Regions from separate parts of the Peribacillus sp. FSL E2-0218 genome, predicted to be linked through region 4. Evidence: riboswitches for the same ligand, from Rfam matches in the RefSeq annotation. Region 4 holds a riboswitch; each other region holds the start of a gene.
What was found. A riboswitch is a leader RNA that binds a small molecule or an ion and turns the genes downstream of it on or off. The one in region 4 is predicted to bind S-adenosylmethionine.
Positions count from the first base shown of each region.

Region 1 (6,034 bases), 2.3 Mb from region 4:
TCTTTTAATTGCTCGAACGTAAAATTGGAAACGCCGATTGCCTTGATTTTCCCGGCATCCCTCAATTCCTTCAAGGCACCTACCGCTTCATCCTTCGGTGTTCCTTCATCAGGGAAATGGATGTAGAATAAATCGATGTAATCGGTTTGTAGCCTTTTCAAGCTTGATTCCACCGCGCTCTTCAGGAAGGTGGGAGAATTATCAAGCACGACTTTGCCATCGACGAATTTGTGGGCTCCTTTAGTGGCAAGGACTACATTTTCACGTTTGCCCGTCTCTTTAAGAATTTCTCCGATAAGTTCCTCTGATCGCTCAGGACCGTAAATGAAGGCTGTGTCCCAAAAGTTAATCCCCTTTTCAAGCGCCGTTCTTAAGACATCTTTTCCGGTATCCTCGCTTAAATTGGGGAAAAGGTTATGTCCGCCAATGGCATTCGTGCCAAGGCCAATCGGATTAACGTACAATTCTGTTTTGCCAATACGGGTTTGCTTAGACATACTGCTTATCATCTCCTTTCCCTCATCATAACAAAAAGGTGGTGGTTATTTCCAAAATAAAGCAATATGGTCCCGAACAAAATAAACGATAAAAACGTCCGCCGCCTCATATTTCGCCCTAAAGGGGCAGGAAATTAGTCTACAGTTGGCGAAACTTCCTATATTCAGGGATAAAAGAACCGGAATAACTCCCTATTATCTTTCTAACCGCAACTATATTATAATAGAAGGCAGAACACTAAAGGAGATAACAGTATGTCTGAAAATAAAAAGTTAAGCCTGGCGGATGCGGTCAAACAAAAACTGGCTCAAAAGCAAGCAGGTTCAAGTAAAGATAAACTGGAAACCGGCGTAGTGAAGAAAACGAAACAGCTCAAAAGCCAGTTGACTAAAAAGCCGAATAACCAACGTAAGCGTACAGGGGTATAATCCTAATTCGTCAAGGGACAACGACTGTTTGGAGCTTATCAAAGAGCAGTGACCTTTCATGATGAAAAGGTGCTGCTTTTTTATATTTTTCAAGTGGGAATTATTATTCGTTTTTTAATGGTTAAAGGGACTGCTGTAACAGGGGGGCAAGGATAAGGGCACAAGGAAACATATTTTCTCGAATATGGAAATGACTTCTCTGTAACGGTTTATTAAAATCATTACAAATCCCTTCGCTTCTGTTTTAAAATTGTAAGAGTGGTGACATCTTGTTACCATATTGTTTTGTTAAAATAACATTTTAAGGTTTTAACAATAATTTTCTTAACTAAAGGAACGTATGGAGCTCTTTGCTCGGAAAGCTTCAGGAAGGCTTTAGCAAATCAGTGAACATCCTTTAATTGAAAATATGAAATATATCGGGGGAATAAAGATGGACGAACGTCTAATCGAAAAAAAATATTATGAAACGATGATTGAGGATGCAACGAAACATCCCATTCAAGCTTTGGGCGAAATGTTCCTCGTGGAACAAAAAAAGGAAAGAGCGGATTTGACCGCAATTCGATATGCACAAGGGGAAGTATACTTTCAACACCATGACTATGAAGCGGCCATTTTTAAATGGGAAAACATTGAGGGCGAGCTTGGATCGTGGGCGAAGAAAAATATCGCTGACGCCTATTTTGAACTGGAAATGTATTCAACGGCAGAAGATATCTATAAATCCGTGGTTACCGATGAAGCGGTGTTGAAAACGGAGGTTCTTCTGCAATTATTTTCCCTTTACATAGTGGAATCAAGAAATGACCTGGCGTCCAAAGTCGTGAAGGAAGCCGTTGAGTTTCAACCGGATTACCCGAATGTCACGGAAATTGCACGCGCCTTTTTTGAAGAACAAAAGGATTGGAACAGCGCAGTGGTCCTAGCGTCGGAGGAAAGTATCCGTACGGAATCAATGAGCTGGTTCGATGTGCTGAAAACATATATCCAGCAGGGAGTCGCTCAATCGATGGCTCCGGATTATTTTTCAAATGTCTTAGGTTCGCTATATGCGCTCGACCAGAATCGTTTCGAAAAAATGACGGTTGCCCTCTGGAAAAATTATAAATATACCGATTCATATTTCGAATGGCTCAAAGTGATCAATAACTTGATAGATATGATTGAATTAAATCAAGGAGACGTCTGGGAAGAGCTTACGGTCCTTTACCGGGATGCCTATGCAAGTCTGCTTGAAGGAACTCATTTGATCAAGGAGCTGAGCCCTGTCGTGCCAAGGCTCCTGGAAAACTGGCTGAAAATCGCAGATGGGGAGCTCTCGTTATTTGCAGCAGCCTCTGCGTTGTCCTGGAATGAAATATTCCCTGATACGATCAATGCACTGGTCATTCAGGATGCAGAAAGTCTGTTGGCGAAGTCCCCTAAATTGGGAGGCGGGCTCGAAGCTGGTGAAAAACTCTTCAATTCCATTATCCAGTGGGCTGAAGAGAATGATTTAAAGGTCGGCAACAAGCTGAAGTGGATGGTCGAGGGGCTTAAAGATACCGGCAATTTCAATCTTTTGCTAGTTGGGAGTGCAGGCAATGGCAAGACTTCCTTCATCCAGTCGATTGTCGGCGAGAGCATTGCCGCCGAAGATCATTCGTCCCTGGTCAGCGTTAAAGACGGAGATGATTTGGAAATCCTCGAAATCACGGACACAGAGCGCAAGGCTGTGATGGAATTAACGGAATTGGATGAAACGCGCCGTCAGCGGGGGACGATTGTCGATGTTACGCTGATTAGTGACTACCTGAAGAATAATCGCCTGCGGCTGTTGGATACCCCTGGATTCAATGGGGAAAAAAGCGTCGAATCTGATTTCCAAGGCTATTTGCATGGCAGTGATGGCCTATTGTTCGTCCTTGACGCCCGGGCTCCTTTCACCGGAAGTGAACGGGATCTGTTATTGGAGATTCAAAAGCTGGCTCCGAAGCTGCCGATACACTTCTTGTTGAATAAGATGGATACGATTTACAGCGATCAAGTGGCAGTACGGATGGAAGACGAAACTTGGGATAAGGTGAATGCATATTTCCCGAATGCGAAAGTTTTCGCCTTCTCCAAGCTTTATGATAGCAAGCAGCAGCTGAAGGACCTTTCGGCTTTCCTTCAATCAAATTATCAAGATGGCAATTGGATGGAGAGAAGATCTGAAAAAATCCTTGCGTTCATTCGCAAAACTTTATCTTATTTGTTAGAAAAACGGGCCGCCAACGAGAGGAAATGTGAGCATTCCATCTCTTGGAATGAACAGATGGAGGTCAAGCTGAATGGCGCTGTCAACCAGCTGGCAGATTTGGAAAAAGAAAAAAGTGAAAATATCATAAGGGCGTACCGTATGATTAAAGATGAAGTGAAAAATCAGCTTTCTTCCAACATCCCCGAATTACTTAGGGATTGCTCTAAATCGTTAACGGAAAGCAGTGATTTCAGTCAGGTCCATATCGAGTTGAATCAGGAAATGAATGATCGGATCCAAGCTTTCATTTCCGATAAAATCATGCCGCAATATTACCGTTCGCTGCAAGACTGGATTGCCAGCTCCCAAATGGAATTCTCACAAAGCCAGCAGTTTATGGATGAAATGAGTTCAGGATTCAATGAACTATACAAGGAAGAACGGATCATGCTTGCCGGGGACTTCAGGGTATTGGATGACTGGCGCCGTGATGCGGACCGGATGACAAGCAGCATCCGGATCGAAAACGTCAATATCTTATTGCGCAGGACGCCATCGCAGCTGCTGCTCAAAGGAGCAGGAAAACTATTTGGGGCGATTCCGCAAAATAAAGCCAATATGTACAATCGTTATAAGAAATACTTGGAAGGCGAGGATTACCAGGATGTAGCGGAGATGATAACGGATCGCTTCCTGACCCAATTCGGATTGTTTGAAAAATCCTTGGATCGGGACATCTCACTTTTCTATCGCAGCTCATTTGCCTTACTGCAAAAAACGATAGAACAAACGCAGACGGAAATTAAAGACTACCAGGCCGCCTTGGAGCATATGAAGGAAAATCCGGAAGTTTACCGTGACCCTATCACTTTGTTCGAAGTCAAATTGCGCCAGCTAGAGAGACTGGAAAAAATCGAGAAAAAGCGTCTAGCCCAACTGCAAAGAAAATAAATAGTCATGACGAACATTTCAAATATTCAAAAATCTATTGACTTTACGACTATATCCCTATAAAGTGGTAATTACGAAAAACGTAACACAATATATTCTCTTATCAAGAGTGGCGGAGGGACTGGCCCTAAGATGCCCAGCAACCGTTCCATTAGGAATTGGTGCTAAATCCTGCAAAACAGAAATGTTTTGACAGATAAGAGAGGGACAAGTCTGCAAAACAGCCGATTAAACCTCTCTATTACTAGAGAGGTTTTTATTTTAGGATTTACACCAACTTAACAGATAAGAATAATTGAAGAAAATGGGGGAAACAGGATGAGAAAGTCTATTAACGCTGCATTCATTACAGCTATCGCTTCTGCTTTGCTTTTAACGGGTTGCTCTTCAGGACAAAGTTCAACGGAACCGAAGCGAGAAGAAAAAGTTTCATTTGAAAATGTTCCAGAAAGATTTGCCGATGGGGAAGGAGCCAAAATCAAAGTCATCCGTAAAATAGGCGGAGATGATCATACGGCCCAATATTTGGCTGGAGCGAAGGAAGAAGGGGAAGACCTGGGGTTCCAAGTGGATACATATACAGCAAATGGAGATACGGCCAAATTCCATGATGCCATAGCCCAGGCTTTGCAGCAGGATTATGACGGCTATATCATTTCCCATGGGGATGATGCAGCAACAGTCAATGATGTTCAAAAACTGGTTGATGCAGGAAAAAGCGTTGTCACCTTCGACTCCATAAGCGATTTATCCAAGATAGACGGTGTTACATTAACTTCACAGGATGATGAAGCGCTGGCAACACTTGCTTTTGATAAGTTGATAGAAGAACAGAAAGGTAAATCGGCAATCGCCTATCTGTGGGTGGATGGTTTTCCCCCAATGGTGAGAAGAAATGCCGTCTATCAGGAAAAATTAAAAGAAAACCCTGGTATAAAAGAGGTCGAAAGGTTCGGGGTGGCATCTGCCGATACTTCGGTTCAGACACAGAATGCAGTAGCCGCAATGCTGAATAAATATCCTAAAGGTAAATTGGATGCCATTTTCGCAACATGGGATGCGTTTGCTATCGGAGCAGCCAGGGCGATAAAAGAAGCTGGCCGTGATGAGGTGAAGATATACGGAATTGACGTATCCAATGCAGATCTTCAGGAAATGCACTCTGCCGATAGCTCATGGTCCTACACGGCAGCAGTCGATCCAAAGTTGATCGGGGCTGTGAATATGAGGATATTGGCAAAAAAATTAGCGGGCGAGGATACGCCGCAAACATATGATTTAGAGGCTTCGCTCATTTCACAAAAGCAAATCCAGGCTTCAAAAGAAGCGGTAAACATGACGAACCTATCTGGAATTGTCGATGGATGGGGTGAATCCAGCGAATTTGAAGAAGATTGGATGAAAGTCTTGAAAGATCACTATAAAAAGTAAAAAAAGAGGCACTCTCTTTCCTATGAAGGGGAGTGTCTGTTCAGGTAGGGGGAATGGACATGGCCACACAACTTGAAATGAAAGGCATTTCGATTGAATTTCCTGGAGTCAAGGCGCTTAAAGATGTTGATTTTTCGGTACGGTCAGGGACCGCCCATGCATTGGTCGGTGCAAATGGGGCAGGGAAATCCACGTTGATGAAAGTTTTATCAGGGGCCCATGTTCATTATTCAGGTGACATTTATCTCGATGGGATGAAGCGGGAAATCCGTTCGCCAAAGGAAGCGCAGGAACAGGGCATTCAAATCGTGTATCAGGAAGTGGATACGGCACTCATCCCATACTTAACCGTCGGTGAAAATGTAATGCTGAATGAAATGGTCCAAAACATGGGCAAGAAACAGCTGGTCAAATGGAAAGATCTGCACAGCGCGGCCACACAGATTCTTGAAGATATGAACATTCATGTTCCTTCGAAAAAATTGGTGAAAGATCTGACCCT
Region 1 covers NZ_CP150304.1:538,025-544,058, forward strand. Annotated here, with positions in the region: gene MHI53_RS02590 (aldo/keto reductase) at 1-497, opposite strand, end outside; gene MHI53_RS02595 (hypothetical protein) at 753-926, shown strand; gene MHI53_RS02600 (GTPase domain-containing protein) at 1,360-4,101, shown strand; SAM riboswitch class I at 4,199-4,304, shown strand; gene MHI53_RS02605 (sugar ABC transporter substrate-binding protein) at 4,420-5,532, shown strand; gene MHI53_RS02610 (sugar ABC transporter ATP-binding protein) at 5,592-6,034, shown strand, end outside.
Region 1: linked by a shared signal. The riboswitch ahead of MHI53_RS02605 (sugar ABC transporter substrate-binding protein) and the one ahead of MHI53_RS13570 (bifunctional homocysteine S-methyltransferase/methylenetetrahydrofolate reductase) in region 4 are both predicted to bind S-adenosylmethionine.

Region 2 (6,034 bases), 1.9 Mb from region 4:
GGGCATTCCCTTTATTTCCTTTGTTCAAATCCGGTGCATTTCGTTGTATTGCTTGGTGAAAACGGGTATTCTATTGATAGGTGGTGAAACGATGGGCTTAATATTATACTGGTACCCAAAATGCGGCACATGCCGCAATGCGAAGAAGTGGCTGGATCATCATGAACTGCAATATGAAGCGATCCATATAGCGGAAAATCCGCCTTCCCGAACCGAAATCGAACAATTGTATAAAACGAGCGGGTTGGAGTTGAAGAAGTTTTTCAATACTAGCGGACAAAAATATCGCGAGCTGGGCTTGAAGGATAAGCTTAAGGAAGCTACCGAAGCCGAAATGCTTGATATATTGGCGACTGATGGGATGCTTCTGAAAAGGCCGATTGTTACGGATGGTACGAAAGTGACAGTAGGTTTCAAAGAAGAGCAATTCGAACAGGTATGGAACTAAAATTATACAAAAATTTGGTTAATTCCTTACTTAAATAATATTTCTACCTTATAATGTAATAGAAAAATAAGCTATACATATGGAGGGAATTAATAATGACAACAACACCAAAAGAACTTCGTTACACGAAAGAACATGAATGGGTCAAAACGGAAGATGGTACTGTGCGTATCGGGATAACGGCTTTTGCCCAATCAGAGCTAGGGGACATCGTTTTCGTCGAGCTTCCTGAAGTTGGAGACGAGCTTAAAGCCAACGAGCCATTCGGAAGCGTTGAATCGGTAAAGACCGTTTCTGAGCTGTATGCTCCGATCAGCGGCAAGGTTGTCGAAGTGAACGATGAGTTAAGTGACAACCCTGAATATGTGAATGAATCTCCTTTTGAAAAAGCATGGATGATCGTCGTTGAACCAACGAACAGCAGTGATGTTGAAGGACTTATGAGCGCGGAAGAATATGAAAGCTTGATCAACGGGTAAAACGAAGGAGAGGGGGCCCTTAAGAGGGTCTGCTCTCTTTTTCCTTTCGTGCTTGGCGGTTGTCCACATAATTCGTGAAATGGAGTGATGACATGGAATGCGGCGATTTCGATAAGGTGATCATTGTAGAGGGCAGTTCCGACAGAAAAAAGGTTGCCTCCGTTTTAAATGAAGATGTGGAAATAAGATGTACGAATGGAACCATTTCCATCACTAAACTGGATGAATTGGTGGAGGAATTGATGGACCGGGATGTGTATCTCCTTTTTGATGCAGATGAATCGGGAGAAAAACTGCGCAAGCAATTTCGAAGGGAAATGCCGGAGGCGAACCACCTGTACATTCATAAAATGTACAAAGAAGTGGAAAGCTCACCGGAACATCATATTGCAACTGTACTTCTGGCTGCCAACATGAATGTTAAAATGAAATTTTTAAGTTAAAGGGTGAACGACTTAGTGATGCAGGAATGGAATGAGGAAGAATGCCGGGTTGCTATTGAAAGCGGGGAAAACTTTTGCCTATATTTATACACGCCTTTATGTGGCACGTGTCAGGTGGCGTCGAAAATGCTGACGATATCTTTGCAATTATTCCCGGAAATGATGGCAGGCAAAATGAATATGAACTATGTCCAAGGGATGGCCGAAACATATGAAATCGAAAGTGTGCCCTGTTTATTGCTGTTCAAGGAAGGACAACTGTACAAAAAGATATATGCCTTTCAATCCGTTCCGTATCTGTATGGATTGCTTAAGGAAATCAGCTGAGAAACCCAAACGGAAACCGGATTGGGTTTTTGGCTTTATAGCAACTAGGTAGAGAGGCAGAATAAAAAAACAAAGAATATTCTAACAATTGATTGACTGGATAATGGTAAAATGCTATATTTTGAATGTGGAAAACTGTTGCATGTAAAGGTCAAAATTTAATAGTTCTTATCAAGAGTGGCGGAGGGACTGGCCCGACGAAGCCCGGCAACCGGTATACATATATACGGTGCTAATTCCAGCAGAGTGTTGACTCTGGAAGATGAGGTGTGTATGAAAGCCTCTTCTTGTGGAAGTGGTTTTTTTTGTTTAAGTGAAGAACCGTTCCCAAGGCCGCTTATATTTTCAATGAAATCCATATAGGAAGAGGAGAAGGCGTATGTCAGATAAAAAATTGCGTTTCGAAACATTGAGTGTTCATGGTGGCCTGCAAGCAGATGAGACTGGAGCACGTGCCGTTCCGATTTATCAAAGCAATGCATACTTGTTCAAAGATACCGATCATGCAGCCAATTTATTTGGTCTAAAGGAAACGGGATATATATATACACGTCTCCATAATCCAACTGTCAGCGTTTTTGAGGAGAGAATGGCATTATTGGAAGGCGGAATCGGCGGATTGGCCACTGCAAGCGGAATGGCTGCCATTTCACTGTCAATCCTCAATATTGCCGGTGCAGGGGATGAAATCGTTTCGGCCTCCACCTTGTATGGGGGAACATATAACCTTTTCGAAAACACCCTTCCTAAATACGGAATTAAGGTGAAATTCGTTTCTCCTGATGATCCTGAGAATTTTAAAAGGGCAATTACGCCAAGAACAAAGGCCATATTTGCAGAAACGATTGGAAATCCAAGTTTGCGGGTCCTCGATATTGAAGCGGTGGCAAAGATCGCCCACGAAGCCCACATCCCATTGATCATCGATAACACCTTCGCTACTCCGTATCTTTGCAGACCGATCGATTTTGGAGCGGATATCGTCATCCATTCCGCAACGAAGTGGCTTTTGGGTAATGGAACGACTTTAGGCGGTGTCATCGTGGATGGAGGCAATTTCAACTGGAACTCGCCGAACTTCCCCGGTTTCACGGAGCCTGACCCAAGCTACGATGGCTTGGTTTATGCCGATGCAGTGGGCCCTGCGGCCTTCATTACCAAAGCCCGGGTGCAATTGCTCCGCGATTTAGGACCTGCGTTAAGCGCCCAAAGTGCTTTCCAATTTACGCTTGGTCTTGAAACGCTTCATGTAAGGATGAAAGAGCATCTTGCTAACACCAAGACCGTCATACAATACTTGAAAAACCACCCTGCCGTGAAATGGGTATCCTATCCGGCCAATGAGGATCATCCAGATAAAGCGCTTGCGAATAAATACCTGCCTAAGGGTGCGGGAGCCGTGGTGACCTTTGGGATTCAAGGAGACCGTGAAGCAGGGGCCAGGCTCATCAATTCGGTGGAGTTATGGTCACATGTGGCGAATGTGGGAGATGCGAAGAGTTTAATCATCCACCCCGCCAGCACCACCCATCAACAGCTGAATGATGCAGGCTTGGCAAAATCCGGAGTGAGCGCCGATCAAGTCCGTCTATCCATCGGAATAGAAAATGTAGATGACTTGATAGAAGATTTGGAGCAGGCAATACAGAAAGCGACGGATATCGTTTCGGTGACATCCCAATCGATTTAAGAAAGTAGTCCTAAACTTTTTTGTGTTAGAAATAATATACATTGCACTCCTTTTTTATCTGTGATAGAATTTCTCCATACTAATGAACGTAATGATGTACAAATATTCTATATATTAGCTCTTATCAAGAGAGGTGGAGGGATGTGCCCGATGAAGCCCGGCAACCGACAAGGAGGTTTTTCCTTGGAAAGGTGCCAATTCACACAAAGTGTAAACACTTTGGAAGATGAGGGGAAGGCCAGCTTTTTTACCTGCCTTTCTGCTCATGCAGAAAGGTTTTTTTATTTTTAAAATTTAGGAAACCATAAGCATGTGCAAGCTTGGTAAAAGATTAAAAGCTGGATAATGTAGATAAATCAACTAAGTTCATAGGTTTTATTGGATAAAAGAGGTGAGCATGAATGATTACATTGACCAACGTCAGTAAGCTGTTTCGAACAGGAAAAGGAAACGGCGGGACGATCAAGGCTGTAAATAACGTGAACGTTGACATAAATAAAGGCGAGATTTTCGGCATCATTGGATACAGTGGGGCAGGGAAAAGTACGCTGATAAGAATGCTCAATGGCTTGGAGGCACCGAGCGAGGGGACGGTTGTCGTAGCGGATAAGGAAATTTCCAAAATTAAAGGGGCTAACCTTCGTAAGGCCCGCCAGGAAATCAGCATGATATTCCAGCATTTCAATTTATTATGGTCCAGAACCGTTCAGGATAATATTTCCTTCCCGTTGGAAATTGCAGGGGTTTCAAAATCGGAACGGATGAAGCGAGTCAATGAATTGATCAAACTGGTCGGACTTGAAGGCAGGGAAAAGGCGTATCCCTCGCAGCTAAGCGGCGGACAAAAGCAAAGGGTCGGAATCGCAAGGGCCCTTGCCAATGATCCGAAAGTTCTATTGTGTGATGAAGCGACTTCCGCTTTGGACCCACAGACCACTGACTCCATCCTTGAATTGCTCGTGGATATCAATCAGCGACTGGGATTAACGATCGTCTTGATCACACATGAAATGCATGTAATCCGTAAAATCTGTCATCGTGTGGCCGTGATGGAAAACGGGCAGGTCGTTGAGCAAGGTCCAGTCCTCGATGTGTTCAGGGACCCGCGGGAAGAGATGACGAAGCGTTTCGTGCAGCAGGTGACGGAACCAGAAGAAACGAAAGAAACGATGGACCATTTGTTCGAACGCTATCCTGCAGGTAAAGTGATTCAATTGACTTTCGTCGGTGACCATGCCGAAAGCCCGTTGATAACCAAGCTCGTACGCAACTTCGAGTTGGATGTCAACATCGTTCAAGGTAAAATATCCCAAACAAGAAGCGGCTCATATGGAACATTGTTCATTCACCTTGATGGCACAGAGGATGAAATGCTCCGCGCAATCGAATTCGTTAAAGCACAGCAGGTAGGCGTGGAGGTGATCACTCATGCTTGAAGAATTATTGCCGAATGTGGATTGGGAAAAAATGATTGAGGCAACAAAAGAAACACTGTATATGACAAGCATCTCTGTAGTGGCAACCTTCTTTATCGGGATACTATTGGGGTTGGTCCTGTTCCTGACAGGGAAGGGCAATATGTGGCAAAACCGGGCCGCTAACGGGATCATCAGTGCTCTCGTTAATATTTTCCGTTCGATTCCATTCATTATTTTGATCGTACTGCTCATTCCTTTCACCAAAGCGCTAGTCGGTTCCATGATTGGCGAGAATGCGGCACTGCCGGCACTCATTATCGGAGCAGCCCCGTTTTATGCACGGATGGTGGAAATCGGTCTCCGTGAAATCGATAAAGGTGTGATCGAAGCCGCTAAATCGATGGGGGCCAAAACGAGCACCATCATCTGGAAGGTCCTTCTTCCAGAGTCGATGCCCGCCCTCGTTTCAGGGATCACGGTAACATCGATTGCATTAGTCGGCTATACCGCAATGGCTGGGGTCATCGGTGCAGGCGGGCTTGGTAACCTGGCCTATTTGGAAGGCTACCAAAGAAGTCAAAATGACGTTACGCTCGTAGCGACAATCGTTATTCTAATTATCGTCTTCGTAATTCAAATTATTGGAGATGTGATTACATCCAAATTGGACAAAAGATAAAGGGAGATGAAGAGGATGAAGAAATTTTTAGGATTTGCGTTAATCTTAGTGTTATCGATTGCTTTGGCAGCTTGCGGAAGTGATAAGGATAAAAAAAGCGGCAGCGAGACCGAGAAATTGGTCGTAGGGGCATCCAATATTCCGCATGCCGAAATCCTTGAAAAAGCCAAACCGATCCTTAAAGAAAAAGGCATCGACTTGGAAATCAAAACATTCCAGGACTATGTTTTACCGAATAAGGCGCTGAACGATAAAGAATTGGATGCGAACTATTTTCAGCACTTACCTTTCTTAGAGTCGGCAATTAAAGAAAATGGCTATGATTTCGTCAATGCGGGCGGTATTCATATCGAGCCTATCGGTTTATATTCACAAAAATACAAAAGCATCGATAAACTTCCTGAAGGAGCAACGATCATTTTAAGCAGCTCCGTCGCTGACCATGGGCGTGCTTTATCCATGTTGGAAAAGAATGGCCTCATCAAGTTGAAAGAGGGCGTTGATAAAACGACAGCTACAACGAAAGATATCATCGAAAATAAGAAAAACC
Region 2 covers NZ_CP150304.1:4,749,341-4,755,374, reverse strand. Annotated here, with positions in the region: gene MHI53_RS23065 (arsenate reductase family protein) at 92-448, shown strand; gene gcvH (glycine cleavage system protein GcvH) at 544-927, shown strand; gene MHI53_RS23055 (toprim domain-containing protein) at 1,020-1,370, shown strand; gene MHI53_RS23050 (thioredoxin family protein) at 1,389-1,697, shown strand; SAM riboswitch class I at 1,863-1,966, shown strand; gene MHI53_RS23045 (O-acetylhomoserine aminocarboxypropyltransferase/cysteine synthase family protein) at 2,077-3,387, shown strand; SAM riboswitch class I at 3,506-3,620, shown strand; gene MHI53_RS23040 (methionine ABC transporter ATP-binding protein) at 3,789-4,823, shown strand; gene MHI53_RS23035 (methionine ABC transporter permease) at 4,816-5,484, shown strand; gene MHI53_RS23030 (MetQ/NlpA family ABC transporter substrate-binding protein) at 5,500-6,034, shown strand, end outside.
Region 2: linked by a shared signal. The riboswitch ahead of MHI53_RS23045 (O-acetylhomoserine aminocarboxypropyltransferase/cysteine synthase family protein) and the one ahead of MHI53_RS13570 (bifunctional homocysteine S-methyltransferase/methylenetetrahydrofolate reductase) in region 4 are both predicted to bind S-adenosylmethionine.

Region 3 (6,034 bases), 1.3 Mb from region 4:
GATGTGATCGGCAATGATTTGCTGAGGCGACTTCACTAATTCAATTCCCATATTGCTATCTCCCCTTTTCTGTTAATGAAAAAGCCGGACAGCTACCTATATTGCATCCGGCTCTTTCGATCTTTACATCATTTTTCATTAGCTGGTTTTGTCCAGGAATCTTGGTAATTCAATAATTCATCGACCGTCACATATGCCGGAATCGAGCTTCCTTTATACGTTTTTTTAATGAACGCTTCCACTTCTTTCGACTGATAAAGTTCGACTAATTTTTGCAGTTCAGGACGATCGGCATCTCCCTTTTTGACGGCAATGATATTGATATACGGTTTCGCCGTTTTACTTTCATGGAATAATGAATCTTTTAAGTTAAGTCCCGCTTCCACGGCAAAGTTACTATTGATGGTGGAAGCATCGGCATCATCCAGCAAACGTGGCGTACTTCCGGCAGCAACAGGTTTGATTTTCAAGTTTTTCGAATTATCCTTAATGATATTCGCTGATCCCGACCCATTGAATTCATCTTTCAATGTAATCAAGCCCGCTTCCTGTAAAAGGAGTAAGCCGCGGCCCCAATTCGTTGCTTCATTCGGAACGGCAATAGTGGCACCATCTGGAATATCTTTTATACTTTTATGTTTTTTCGAATAAAGGCCCATTGGCGCAATGACGGTAGACCCGATGGCCTCCAATTTCAAATTTTGATCTTGAATGAATTCATCGAAATAGGCGACCGTTTGGAATGAATTCGCATCGATTTCGCCCTCGCTCAAGGCAAGGTTTGGTTGGATATAATCATTAAACGTGACCAGCTCGATATTCAGGTTCTTCTTTTTGGCTAATTCGACAATGTACTCCCACGTTCTCGTATCCCCGCTGTTGACTCCGACTTTCACGGTTTTCACATCATCTGAACTGCCTGATGCCCCCTTCTCGTTTCCGCATGCTGCCGTCACGAGCGCAAATGCCAATACCATGATCGTTACTAAAATTTTCTTCATGTCTCCTACCTCCTGATATATTTATCTTCTTCTGATTTTTCTGGAAACGAAGTTCCCGGTGGATTGCAGTAATTGAACGATGATCACGAGCACTGCTACCGTGACGACCATCGTCATCGTATCGAATCTTTGATAACCGTAAGCCAAAGCTAGATCTCCGACCCCGCCAGCACCAACGGCCCCTGCCATCGCAGTAGCTCCGACAAGCCCGATTGTCGCTGTTGTGAAGGTTAGGATCAGCGAACTAAGTCCCTCAGGAATCAAAAAGCGATGGATGATCTGCCATGTTGTTGCCCCCATTGCCTGGGCTGCCTCGATGATTCCTTTGTCCACCTCCAACAGGGAGTTCTCGACGAGCCGGGCAATATAAGGAGCGGCGTAAAAAACAAGCGGAACAATCGCTGCATTCGAACCGATTCCAGTGCCTACGATCCATCTAGTAAAAGGAATGATTGCGACAAGTAAGATGATGAAAGGAACCGATCGCACAATATTTATGATTGGGTTCAATACATTAAAGATCCATTTATTATCCATGATGTGACCCTTCCTTGTTATGACGAGCAAGACGCCAAGCGGAAGCCCGATCAGCCCGGAAAAAATCAACGAGAGGGCTACCATATAAAGAGTGTCGCCGAAAGCGGTCGACAGCTGCTCTGCCGTTATTTCCATTCCCCAAAGTGTATTACCCATTTACCTGCACCTCCTGGACGAGAATCCCCTCATCTTTAATATATTGATAAGCCTTGGCTACCTCTTGCTTGTCACCCGTCACTTCGATGATCAAATTCCCAAACGGCGTTTCTTGAATTTCAGAAATATTGGCTGATAAAACACTTAAGTGAACATCATATTTCTTTGAGATCGTAGAAAGCAGCGGGGTGCCGGAAGTAGTCCCAATAAAATTAATTTTCCAAATAATCGGAATGTGCGTCCCTATCCTTTTTAGGAAACTTTGCGGAATCTCATCATGGATCACCGTTCTCACGAAGTTTTTGGCGATAGCCGTTTTGGGCTTGGCAAACACCTCGAACACGGAGCCTTGTTCAACCACGAAGCCTCCCTCCATCACTGCCACCTTATTGCAAATTTCCCTGATCACGGACATTTCATGGGTGATGAGCAGAATGGTGATATTGTATTCTTTATTGATTTTCTTCAAGAGCTGCAGCACGGCACTCGTTGTTTGCGGATCCAATGCGGATGTCGCTTCATCACATAAAAGGATCGATGGGTTGGTGGCCAATGCCCGTGCAATCCCAATCCGCTGCTTTTGACCGCCGGATAATTGTTCCGGATAGCTCTTTGCTTTACTCGATAAGCCGACGAACTCAAGCAGCTCGCTTACCCGCTCTTTGATCTCTTTACTTGGCGTGCCCGATAAAACCAGCGGTACAGCAATATTATCAAAAACGGTCTTCGAGTTTAGTAAGTTGAAATGCTGAAAGATCATCCCGATTTTCTTCTTTTCTGCCCGTAATTCCTTCGGGCTCAATGAAGTGAGCTCCTTCCCGCCGACGACTACCCTACCTTCTGAAGGATGTTCCAGCAGGTTGACTAGCCTGATCAACGTACTTTTCCCGGCCCCGCTATAACCGACTACACCGAATATATCCCCCTTCTCGACGGTCAAATCGATGCCTTTCAATGCTTCGACGGTCTGCTTCTTCGTTTCGTAAACCTTTTTAACATGTTGAAACTCAATCATCCTGTCTCCCCCCAGTTGTTCGTTTTTTCGATTTCATTATCAGAGAAGAGCTTTGCATGAATAAACAAAAGAGGCCTCCTCCGTCATCAGACAGAAGAGGCCTCTTTTAGAAATAAAAAAGAGTAAACTCTTAATTTAATTATCTAAGAAAAGCTCCTTCTTATCTTTCAAACTTTCGTCCGTTGGAATTAGCACAGTATTTTTACAAAAGTAAAAACCCGCTGCCGAGGTATCATAGGGCCAAGTCCCTCCACATCTCTTGATAAGAAATAACGTTATATTTAATTATGTCCTTCACTATATCTTCAAATCCAGCTAAAGTCAACCACCATTTTCATCATTCAAAAAATTTTGACAGGATAGTTTATTTATTATTTTTTTATTATATCAATATAATTTATTATAAAGATTTCCTCATTCTCCATACAAGATATTTTTCGTTTTCTTCCCTTAGCTTCACCATTCCTGACTTCGTATAGAACCGAACCGCGCGTTGATTATCCGGAGACACCCTTAACTGATATTCGGATACCCCGAACTTCCTGAAAAAGGTTTCTGCATAGCCGACCAATTCCTTGCCAAGCCCCTTACTCCGGTATTCGGGAATAAGATAAAACAGATTCACATAGCCAATTTCAGTACCTTCATATTCCCGAATTTGAAGCTCCATCTGTCCGATCGGCTCCTGATCCCGTTCAATGATCACCTGCCCATCCGGAAATTGGCGCACCCTTTCTTTAATTCTATTCAAATACGATCGCTCATCTCCAAAACCCTCTTCAGACCCAAAACTTACAACATACGAATCCTTCCTGAATGCAACGATTGTTTCCTTATCTTTATCGATATCTATGGTTCTAAATATCAACTTCATCACTCTCTTTCGTTTTGTTGGGATAATAATGACAGGTACTTGCACTCTTTATTGTTAAATAAGAGGACACTTTTCTCCAACTGCTGCAAATCTTCTCTAAAAGAATAAGCTTCTTTTTTCATTCCCTTCATCACTTTACATGTACATGAAGCATGCTGTAAAAATCATGTATACTACACATTAACAACATATTCCATTATAAAATGAATTAAATTGTCGATGCTAGCAAAGATTGTTTAACCAGTTCATCGTTTAACATTAGCTGGCTACTATTGCGGTCAATCGAATATTTCGTCCCAAACCCCATTTAATTCGTCCCACATTCGAATTTACCGACCAAACCCCCGTTTTTTCCGGCCTACATACGAATATTTCGTCCTACACCTCGATTAATTCGGCCGATCCGCCTTTGCATCATTCCATCCATAAAAAAAAGAAGCTGTACGTGCAGCTTCTTTTCATTGTTATTTATCGTGAAAGGGTTCCTTGCAGGCGATTGGCTTCGGCAATGACTTTTTCTTCGTCGATGGTGAGGGAGACGCGGTCTTTGACGACCATTTTGCCATCGATGTATACATCGCATACGTCGTTTCCGCGTGCGGCATAGAGCAAGTGTGAGTAAGCTTCGCTTAGCGGCTGCAGATGTTCTTTGTCGTGAGGGTAAATCGTGATGAAGTCCGCTTTTTTACCTGCTTCGAGTGATCCGGTGTGACTCATGCCGATTGCTTCGGCGCCCATTCTGGTGGCCATGGCCAGTGCGGTTTGGGCTGGGAATTTAGTGGCGTCCTTGTAGATGCCTTTTTGCAGCAAGGCTGCCGTCCTCATTTCCTCGAACATATCGAAGTTGTTATTGGAAGCTACGCCATCTGTTGCCACGCCCACTTTAATGCCTGCATCCAAGAGGCTGACAACATCGGCAATCCCCGATCCGAGCTTTAGGTTACTGATTGGATTGTGGGCAACACGGACGTCATGCTGTTTTAATATCGACCGTTCTTCATCATTGAGAACGACACCATGGGCCATCACGGTCGGCTGGTCGAACAGTCCTAGACGGCGAAGGTGTTCGACAGGACGGGATCCGTACCGCTTTTCGATGTCGAGGATTTCAAAGTCCGTTTCCGATACGTGAATGTGCACCATCAAGTCATTTTCCTTAGCGATCCGGGCACTCTCGGAAATGGCTTCAGGTGTACAGGCATACGGGCTATGCGGTGCGACCATGGTGGTCAGGCGGCCATCGGCAAAATTCTTATACGCTTTCGAGAACTGTTCAGCCCCGGTGAGGTTCGCTTTTTGGTCTTCTTCGGTACCCAAGCTGAAAATCGTGTAGGAGAAGGCTCCGCGCATGCCTGTTTCGCTTATCGTTTCCATGACAGCCCCTGCATCTATTCCATTTGGATTGAACATATCCGAAAAGGTCGTCGTGCCCGATTTCATCATTTCCAAGATGCCAAGCTGTGTGCTTACTGAGGCAATTTCGGTTGTGAACTGGGCCTCGATCGGCCAGATTTTCGTTTCAAGCCATGGCTTGAGCAGCATATCATCCCCGATTCCGCGCAATAGCGTCATCACGATATGTGAATGGGCATTTACAAGACCTGGCATCACCCATTTCCCGCCAAGGTCGATCACTTGATCTGCATCCTTCAATTGCTCTTTTGAATGCGGACCGATAGAGGAGATGGTTTGATCCTGCACAACCATCATGCCATTTTCAAAGATTTGATTTTCCTTATCCATGGTAAAAAAAGTAGCATTCATATATATCGTTTTCATTCGTATCTCCTCCAAAGTCGTATCATTGCTCAACATGTGTCTATTCCGCATTCTACCCTAGCCTCTTACCGGTATTCAAGTAATTCCATATTATCAGGGGCGATTACCTTTTACCTTAGGAAGCTAATTCCATTTAATCAGCTGCTTAAAAACACCTTTCCTCTATTGCTGGAGGAAGTTTCGGCGACAGTAATGGCTTCCTGCACATCCCGAAGGTCATAGTGGGAATGAGGCAGCATGAGTTTCAAGCTATGATCGGCAATGAAGCCGAGCAAGCGGTCAAACGTTTCGTGCCAGGTTTGAACGGACGCCCGCTGGTTCCAATGCCTTAGGTGAAACATCTGAACATGAACTTTTGTCGCTTTAGAAATTTTCGCCCAATTGACGGATTGACCTGATAGCAGACCGATCGTCAGCAGAATGCCAGTAGGCTGAACACAAAAAGCCAGCTCAGAGCCAGCATTGCCGCCCACAGAATCGATGGCCGCATTCGCTCCTCGCCCACTCGTCCATTCCATCACGGCATCGGTCAATGCTGTCCTGGACGTGTCGATTACAAGATCGGCACCGAGTTTGAGCAGTTCAGCGGTGTAGGTATCGTTTCTCGTTACGGCAATCAGCTTGAAGCCAAGGATCTTCGATAGCTGGGTGAAGATACGGCCAATCGCAGAT
Region 3 covers NZ_CP150304.1:4,098,617-4,104,650, forward strand. Annotated here, with positions in the region: gene MHI53_RS19655 (M20 family metallopeptidase) at 1-51, opposite strand, end outside; gene MHI53_RS19660 (MetQ/NlpA family ABC transporter substrate-binding protein) at 129-1,001, opposite strand; gene MHI53_RS19665 (methionine ABC transporter permease) at 1,023-1,673, opposite strand; gene MHI53_RS19670 (methionine ABC transporter ATP-binding protein) at 1,687-2,709, opposite strand; SAM riboswitch class I at 2,867-2,978, opposite strand; gene MHI53_RS19675 (GNAT family N-acetyltransferase) at 3,110-3,577, opposite strand; gene MHI53_RS19680 (amidohydrolase family protein) at 4,052-5,362, opposite strand; gene MHI53_RS19685 (zinc-dependent alcohol dehydrogenase family protein) at 5,500-6,034, opposite strand, start outside.
Region 3: linked by a shared signal. The riboswitch ahead of MHI53_RS19670 (methionine ABC transporter ATP-binding protein) and the one ahead of MHI53_RS13570 (bifunctional homocysteine S-methyltransferase/methylenetetrahydrofolate reductase) in region 4 are both predicted to bind S-adenosylmethionine.

Region 4 (6,034 bases):
GTTCCGAACATCCCTGCAAATGATGCGATCGTAAAAAAAGAAATTGATACGGCCGTGCTTTTAATCGATCAATTAACGTCGACTTTTGAACCAACCAAATACACGGATGATTATCGCACCGCTTTACTCGAACTGATTGAATCAAAGAAAACGGGACAGAAGACGATTGCAGCCAAAACGTCGGAACCGGCAGCAAACAATGTAACCGATTTAATGGAGGCGTTGCAAGCTTCCATTGACCGGACGAAGCATGAAGAACCGGAGAAAAGAACCACCCGTAAGAAGGCGGCAACGAAAAAAAAGAAACAAGCATAATACTAAAAAGCCAAGCGGAGTAGGAGTGCGTCGCTTGGCTTTTTATTTGGGTTTTCGTTTAAGTGGAGATCGATGCAGGGCAAAAAAAAAATCGCTCCCTTAAGAGCGACAATGAGGAATTCAATCGTGAAATCAACATATAGGCGAACCGTTGTAGTTTTCGACTATATATTGTGTTCATATTCTATCATATTTAATTCTGAAATAGCAACAAAATTACGATAACTTACTGATGATTTTTTCTGGAATTCCATGATATTTCAACCAATTGAAAGCATGGGAACCGTTTTCGGTTTTTAAGTTTGGGATATTCTCCTATTCGGCTATAGAATCAAATGGATTTTTAGTATAATTTATTCATATAAGGATGGTATATACTAAATGAGGATAGGGAGACGAAGAATGGAAAACAAGAAAATAGTTTCACTTCAAGTCAGTAAGCCCAAACAAGAAACATTTGCGAATGTCAACATTTTTTCTGCCATGAATAAACAAGCAGTGGACACCGTGACTGTAACGAAATCTGGCCTAATGGGTGATGGGGTAGGCAATGAAAAGTTTCATGGAGGCCCTGATCGAGTCGTATGTTTTTATCCCTATGAACACTACGCATTATGGAATGAGAAGTTCAATAAAAGGCTTGATATTCCCGCGTTTGGTGAAAATGTAACCGTTGCAGGGATGACAGAGGATGCTACCTATATTGGTGATATTTATCAAATAGGCGATGCGATCGTCCAAATTAACCAGGGAAGGATCCCATGTTCGACGATTTCCCATTTTAACCGTGAGGCCGGGCTTTCGAAAATAGTTATGAAAACGGGTTTCACTGGTTATTTTGCAAGAGTGATCAAAGAGGGGACCATAAAGAAACAAGATGAAATTTTGTTACTCGAACGCCAGCAGGAAAAAATCACGGTTCAATTCGCAACTGAGGTGATCCTTCATGGACGGGACGGGGAGGAAGGAGCGAGTGCATTACTTGCTGTGGATTCACTCGCGGACGACTGGAAACAAAGGGCCGTAAAGCGCATTCAGGCTGGCAGGACTGAATGAATTGTAGGGAAAATGAAAAAATGCGCGGTAAGGTATTGAAATTAACAGATTATTAAGGTAAATTAAATATAAATAAATTTTAAAATTTTATGAAAATTATATATCGATCTTATCGAGAGAGGTGGAGGGACTGGCCCGACGAAACCTCAGCAACCAGCTTAGGCAAAGGTGCTAAATCCAGCAAGCGGAGCTTGATAGATGAGGAGAATGTTCCAAGAAACCTTCTTCTTTGAGAAGGTTTTTTTTCTTTTCTCTCATACGCTTAGAATATGACAAAAACAGAATTGTTTTTGAGAGAGGGTGTAATAATGAATTTTCGTAAAGAATTGAAAGAAAGAATGCTGGTTGGAGAAGGGGCGATGGGGACTTTATTATACTCCTATGGCATCGATCAATGTTATGAGGAATTAAACTGTACCAATCCAGGTCAAATAGAATCGATCCATCGTGCCTATTTGGAGGCAGGTGCCGACATCCTACAATCGAACACGTATGGTGCCAACTTCAACAAGTTGAAGCGACATGGACTAGAAGATGAGGTAAGCAAGATCAATCGTCAGGGAGTCATCCTTGCCAAAAAAGCGGCAAAAGGCAAGGCCTATGTCTTCGGTACGATCGGGGCCCAGCGGAGTATAAGAAAATCGGATTTAAGCATGGAGGAAATAAAGCGAGGCTTTCGTGAACAACTTTACAGCCTGCTGATGGAAAGCCCGGATGGGATTCTCCTGGAAACCTTTTATGACCTCGAAGAACTGGAAACCGTGCTGGAAATCGTAAAAAAAGAAACGGAACTGCCAATCATCGCAAATGTTTCAATGCATGAATTGGGCAATCTCCAAAATGGGATCCATTTGAATGAAGCCTTTCAAAAACTCGAGCAATTGGGAGCCGATGTCGTCGGCGTGAATTGCCGACTTGGTCCGCACCATATGATTCGTGCCTTGGAAGAAGTGAGCCTGCCAAAGCATGCTTCGATTGCCATCTATCCAAATGCCAGTCTCCCGGATTATGTGGACGGCAGGCTCGTCTATAAGGCAGTGCCTGAATATTTCAGTTCGAGTGCCCTGGACTTACGTAAGCAGGGTGCCACGATCATAGGCGGATGCTGCGGTACGACTCCTCTGCATATTCAAGCTGTGAAGAATGCAGTTGGAAGCCTGGTTCCCGTGAAAGAAAAATTAACGAAACCCCGTGAAATAGAAATAATGGAGATCAGTGATAGAGAAGGAGAACTTCCTCTATATGAAAAGGCCAAAACAGAAAGGACGATCCTTGTTGAACTCGATCCACCGAAGAAGCTGGGAATAGAAACTTTCATGGTCGGGGCGAAGGCTTTGAAAAGTGCAGGGGTCGATTCGATTACATTAGCGGATAATTCACTTGCTTCCCCGAGGATATCGAATGAAGCGTTGGCAAATCTACTGAAAGATCAATTGAATGTGAAACCAATGGTACATATAACATGTCGTGACCGTAATTTAATCGGCCTGCAATCCCATTTAATGGGCCTGCAGACGGTAGGCTTGAATGAGATATTGATCATTACCGGCGATCCATCCAAGATCGGGGACTTCCCTGGAGCCACTTCGGTTTATGATTTATCCTCCTTTGACTTGATAAGCATGGTCAAACAATTTAATGAAGGCCTTTCCTATTCGGGTCAAAGCTTGGGCCAACGGGCAAATTTCAAAATTGCCGCCGCATTTAATCCCAATGTGAAGTACTTGGATAAAGCGGTGCAGCGTATGGAAAAGAAAATTGCCTGTGGTGCTCATTCCTTTTTGACACAGCCCATTTATTCAGTCCAACAGATGGAAGAAGTTCATGAAGCGACCAAACATTTGGAAACGCCGATTTTTATCGGTATCATGCCCTTGACAAGCACGCGGAATGCCGAATTCATCCACAACGAAATCCCAGGCATCAAATTGCCTGACAATGTCAGGAGAGCGATGGCATTAGCCGGGGATGATCCTGTAAAGGCAAGGATAGAAGGCGTGAGCATTGCAAGGGAGCTAGTGGACGCAGCAAGGGATAAATTCAAGGGAATCTATTTAATCACCCCATTCCTTCGTTATGAAATGACAGCCGAACTTACCAAATATATAAGGAAAGCCGATAGTAAACAAACATCAGAGGTGGCAGTGCATGAATAAAAAAGCGATACAAGAACAGTTGGATTCCAAAATTCTCCTGCTTGATGGAGCGATGGGAACCATGCTTCAGGCAGAGAATTTGACGGCAGCGGATTTCGGAGGCGAGCAGTTCGAGGGATGCAATGAATATTTATCGCTGACGCAGCCGGAACTCATCCAATCCATCCACGAAACTTATTTGGCAGCAGGTGCAGATATCATCGAGACAAATACTTTTGGTGCGACAAGCATCGTTCTTGATGAATACCAAATAAGCACGATTGCATACAAACTTAATAAAATTTCCGCAGAGCTTGCCGTCAACGCTTGTGAAAAGTATTCAAAGGGTAGCTGGCCAAGATATGTAGCAGGCTCGATGGGGCCCACGACAAAAACCCTATCGGTTACAGGAGGAACGACTTTCGATGTTTTAACCGACTCTTACGAAGAGCAGGCACTCGGCCTCTTGGACGGCGGTGTCGACCTTTTATTGGTGGAAACGTGTCAGGACATGCTTAATGTCAAGGCGGCCTTTTCTGGAATAAAAGCCGCCTTCGCCAAAATCGGAAAAGAAGTCCCGGTGATGATATCCGGTACGATCGAACCGATGGGCACTACACTTGCCGGCCAGTCGATAGAAGCTTTCTATTTATCGGTCGAACATATGAAACCTATTGCTGTCGGCTTGAATTGTGCGACAGGACCGGAGTTCATGATCGATCATATCCGGACGCTTGCAGAGATTTCAAATAGTGCCATCAGCTGTTACCCGAATGCCGGCCTTCCGGATGAGGAGGGACATTATCATGAGTCACCGGTTTCCCTTGCGGAGAAAATGAAGCAATTTGCCGAAAAAGGCTGGGTCAATATCATCGGAGGGTGCTGCGGTACGACACCTGAGCACATAAGGGAGCTTTCCAAGGCGCTCTCCGGCCTGCAGCCCCGCGTAAAGGCTGAATCTGCTCATGGCCACGCCGTATCAGGCATAGAGCCGCTCATTTACGATGAGTCAATGCGTCCTTTATTCGTAGGAGAGAGAACGAATGTAATCGGATCAAGAAAATTCAAGGAGCTGATCCGTGGAAAACATTACGAGCCAGCAGCCGAAATAGCACGAGCCCAGGTGAAAAAAGGTGCACATGTCATTGATATTTGTCTCGCAGACCCGGATGGCGATGAGCTCGGCGATATGAAGGAGTTCGTGGAAGAGGTCGTCAAAAAGGTGAAGGTGCCCTTGGTCATCGATACGACGGATGAAGCCGTCCTTGAGCAAGCATTAAAACATTCACAAGGAAAATCGATCATCAATTCCATAAATCTTGAAGATGGTGAAGAACGTTTTGAAAAAATCGTACCATTTATCCATCAATATGGTGCCGCCGTCGTCGTCGGAACCATCGACGAAACGGGGATGGCCGTCAATGCTGAACGGAAAATCGAAGTGGCCACACGTTCTGTCGACTTGCTTGTCAATAAATATGGTCTAAACAAAAGTGATATCATTTTTGACCCGCTTGTATTTCCAGTCGGTACCGGAGATGAGCAATATATCGGATCTGCATTGGAAACGGTGAAAGGAATCAAGGCAATCAAAGATAAGTTTCCGGAATGCTTGACGATACTTGGCATCTCGAATGTTTCGTTCGGATTGCCCGCACGGGGCAGGGAAATCCTGAATGCCGTTTTCCTTTATCATTGTACAAAAGCAGGCCTCGATTACGCTATCGTGAATACGGAAAAGCTTGAACGCTTCGCCCTGATACCTGATGATGAAGTGAAATTGGCTGAAGCCCTCCTTTTCGAGACATCCAGTGAAACCTTGGCCACCTTTACTGAATTTTACCGTGGCAAAAAAGCGGAGAAGAAGGATGATGGTGTCGTCCTGCCATTGAACGAGCGGTTAGGCAACAATATTATCGAAGGGACGAAGGAAGGCTTAATTGAAGACTTGAATAAGGCCATAGAGCGCGGCGATGCTCCACTGGAAATCATCAATGGCCCATTGATGGCTGGAATGAGTGAAGTGGGGCGATTATTCAACGACAATCAGCTTATTGTCGCGGAAGTGCTTCAAAGTGCAGAGGTGATGAAGGCGGCAGTGTCTCATCTTGAGCCGCTGATGGAGAATTCCGAAGATAGCGCGAAGAAAGGGAAGATCCTTTTAGCGACTGTCAAGGGGGATGTGCATGACATCGGCAAAAACCTAGTGGATATCATTCTCTCGAATAATGGGTATGAGGTCATTGATCTTGGTATTAAGGTTGCGCCTCAGCAAATCATTGAAGAGGTCCGGAAACATGAACCAACGATCATTGGACTATCAGGCTTACTAGTGAAATCGGCACAGCAAATGGTCTTGACGGCCCAGGATTTGAGACAAGCGGGCATAGATACCCCAATCTTGGTTGGAGGGGCTGCCTTGTCCCGTAAATTCACCGATTTTAAAATATCACCAGAGTATGGCGGTCCTGTGCTATATTCCAAGGATGCGATGGATGGGTTGGCGGTAACGAATATTTTGCATGATA
Region 4 covers NZ_CP150304.1:2,832,807-2,838,840, reverse strand. Annotated here, with positions in the region: gene MHI53_RS13580 (Ku protein) at 1-315, shown strand, start outside; gene MHI53_RS13575 (MOSC domain-containing protein) at 718-1,371, shown strand; SAM riboswitch class I at 1,478-1,576, shown strand; gene MHI53_RS13570 (bifunctional homocysteine S-methyltransferase/methylenetetrahydrofolate reductase) at 1,680-3,527, shown strand; gene metH (methionine synthase) at 3,520-6,034, shown strand, end outside.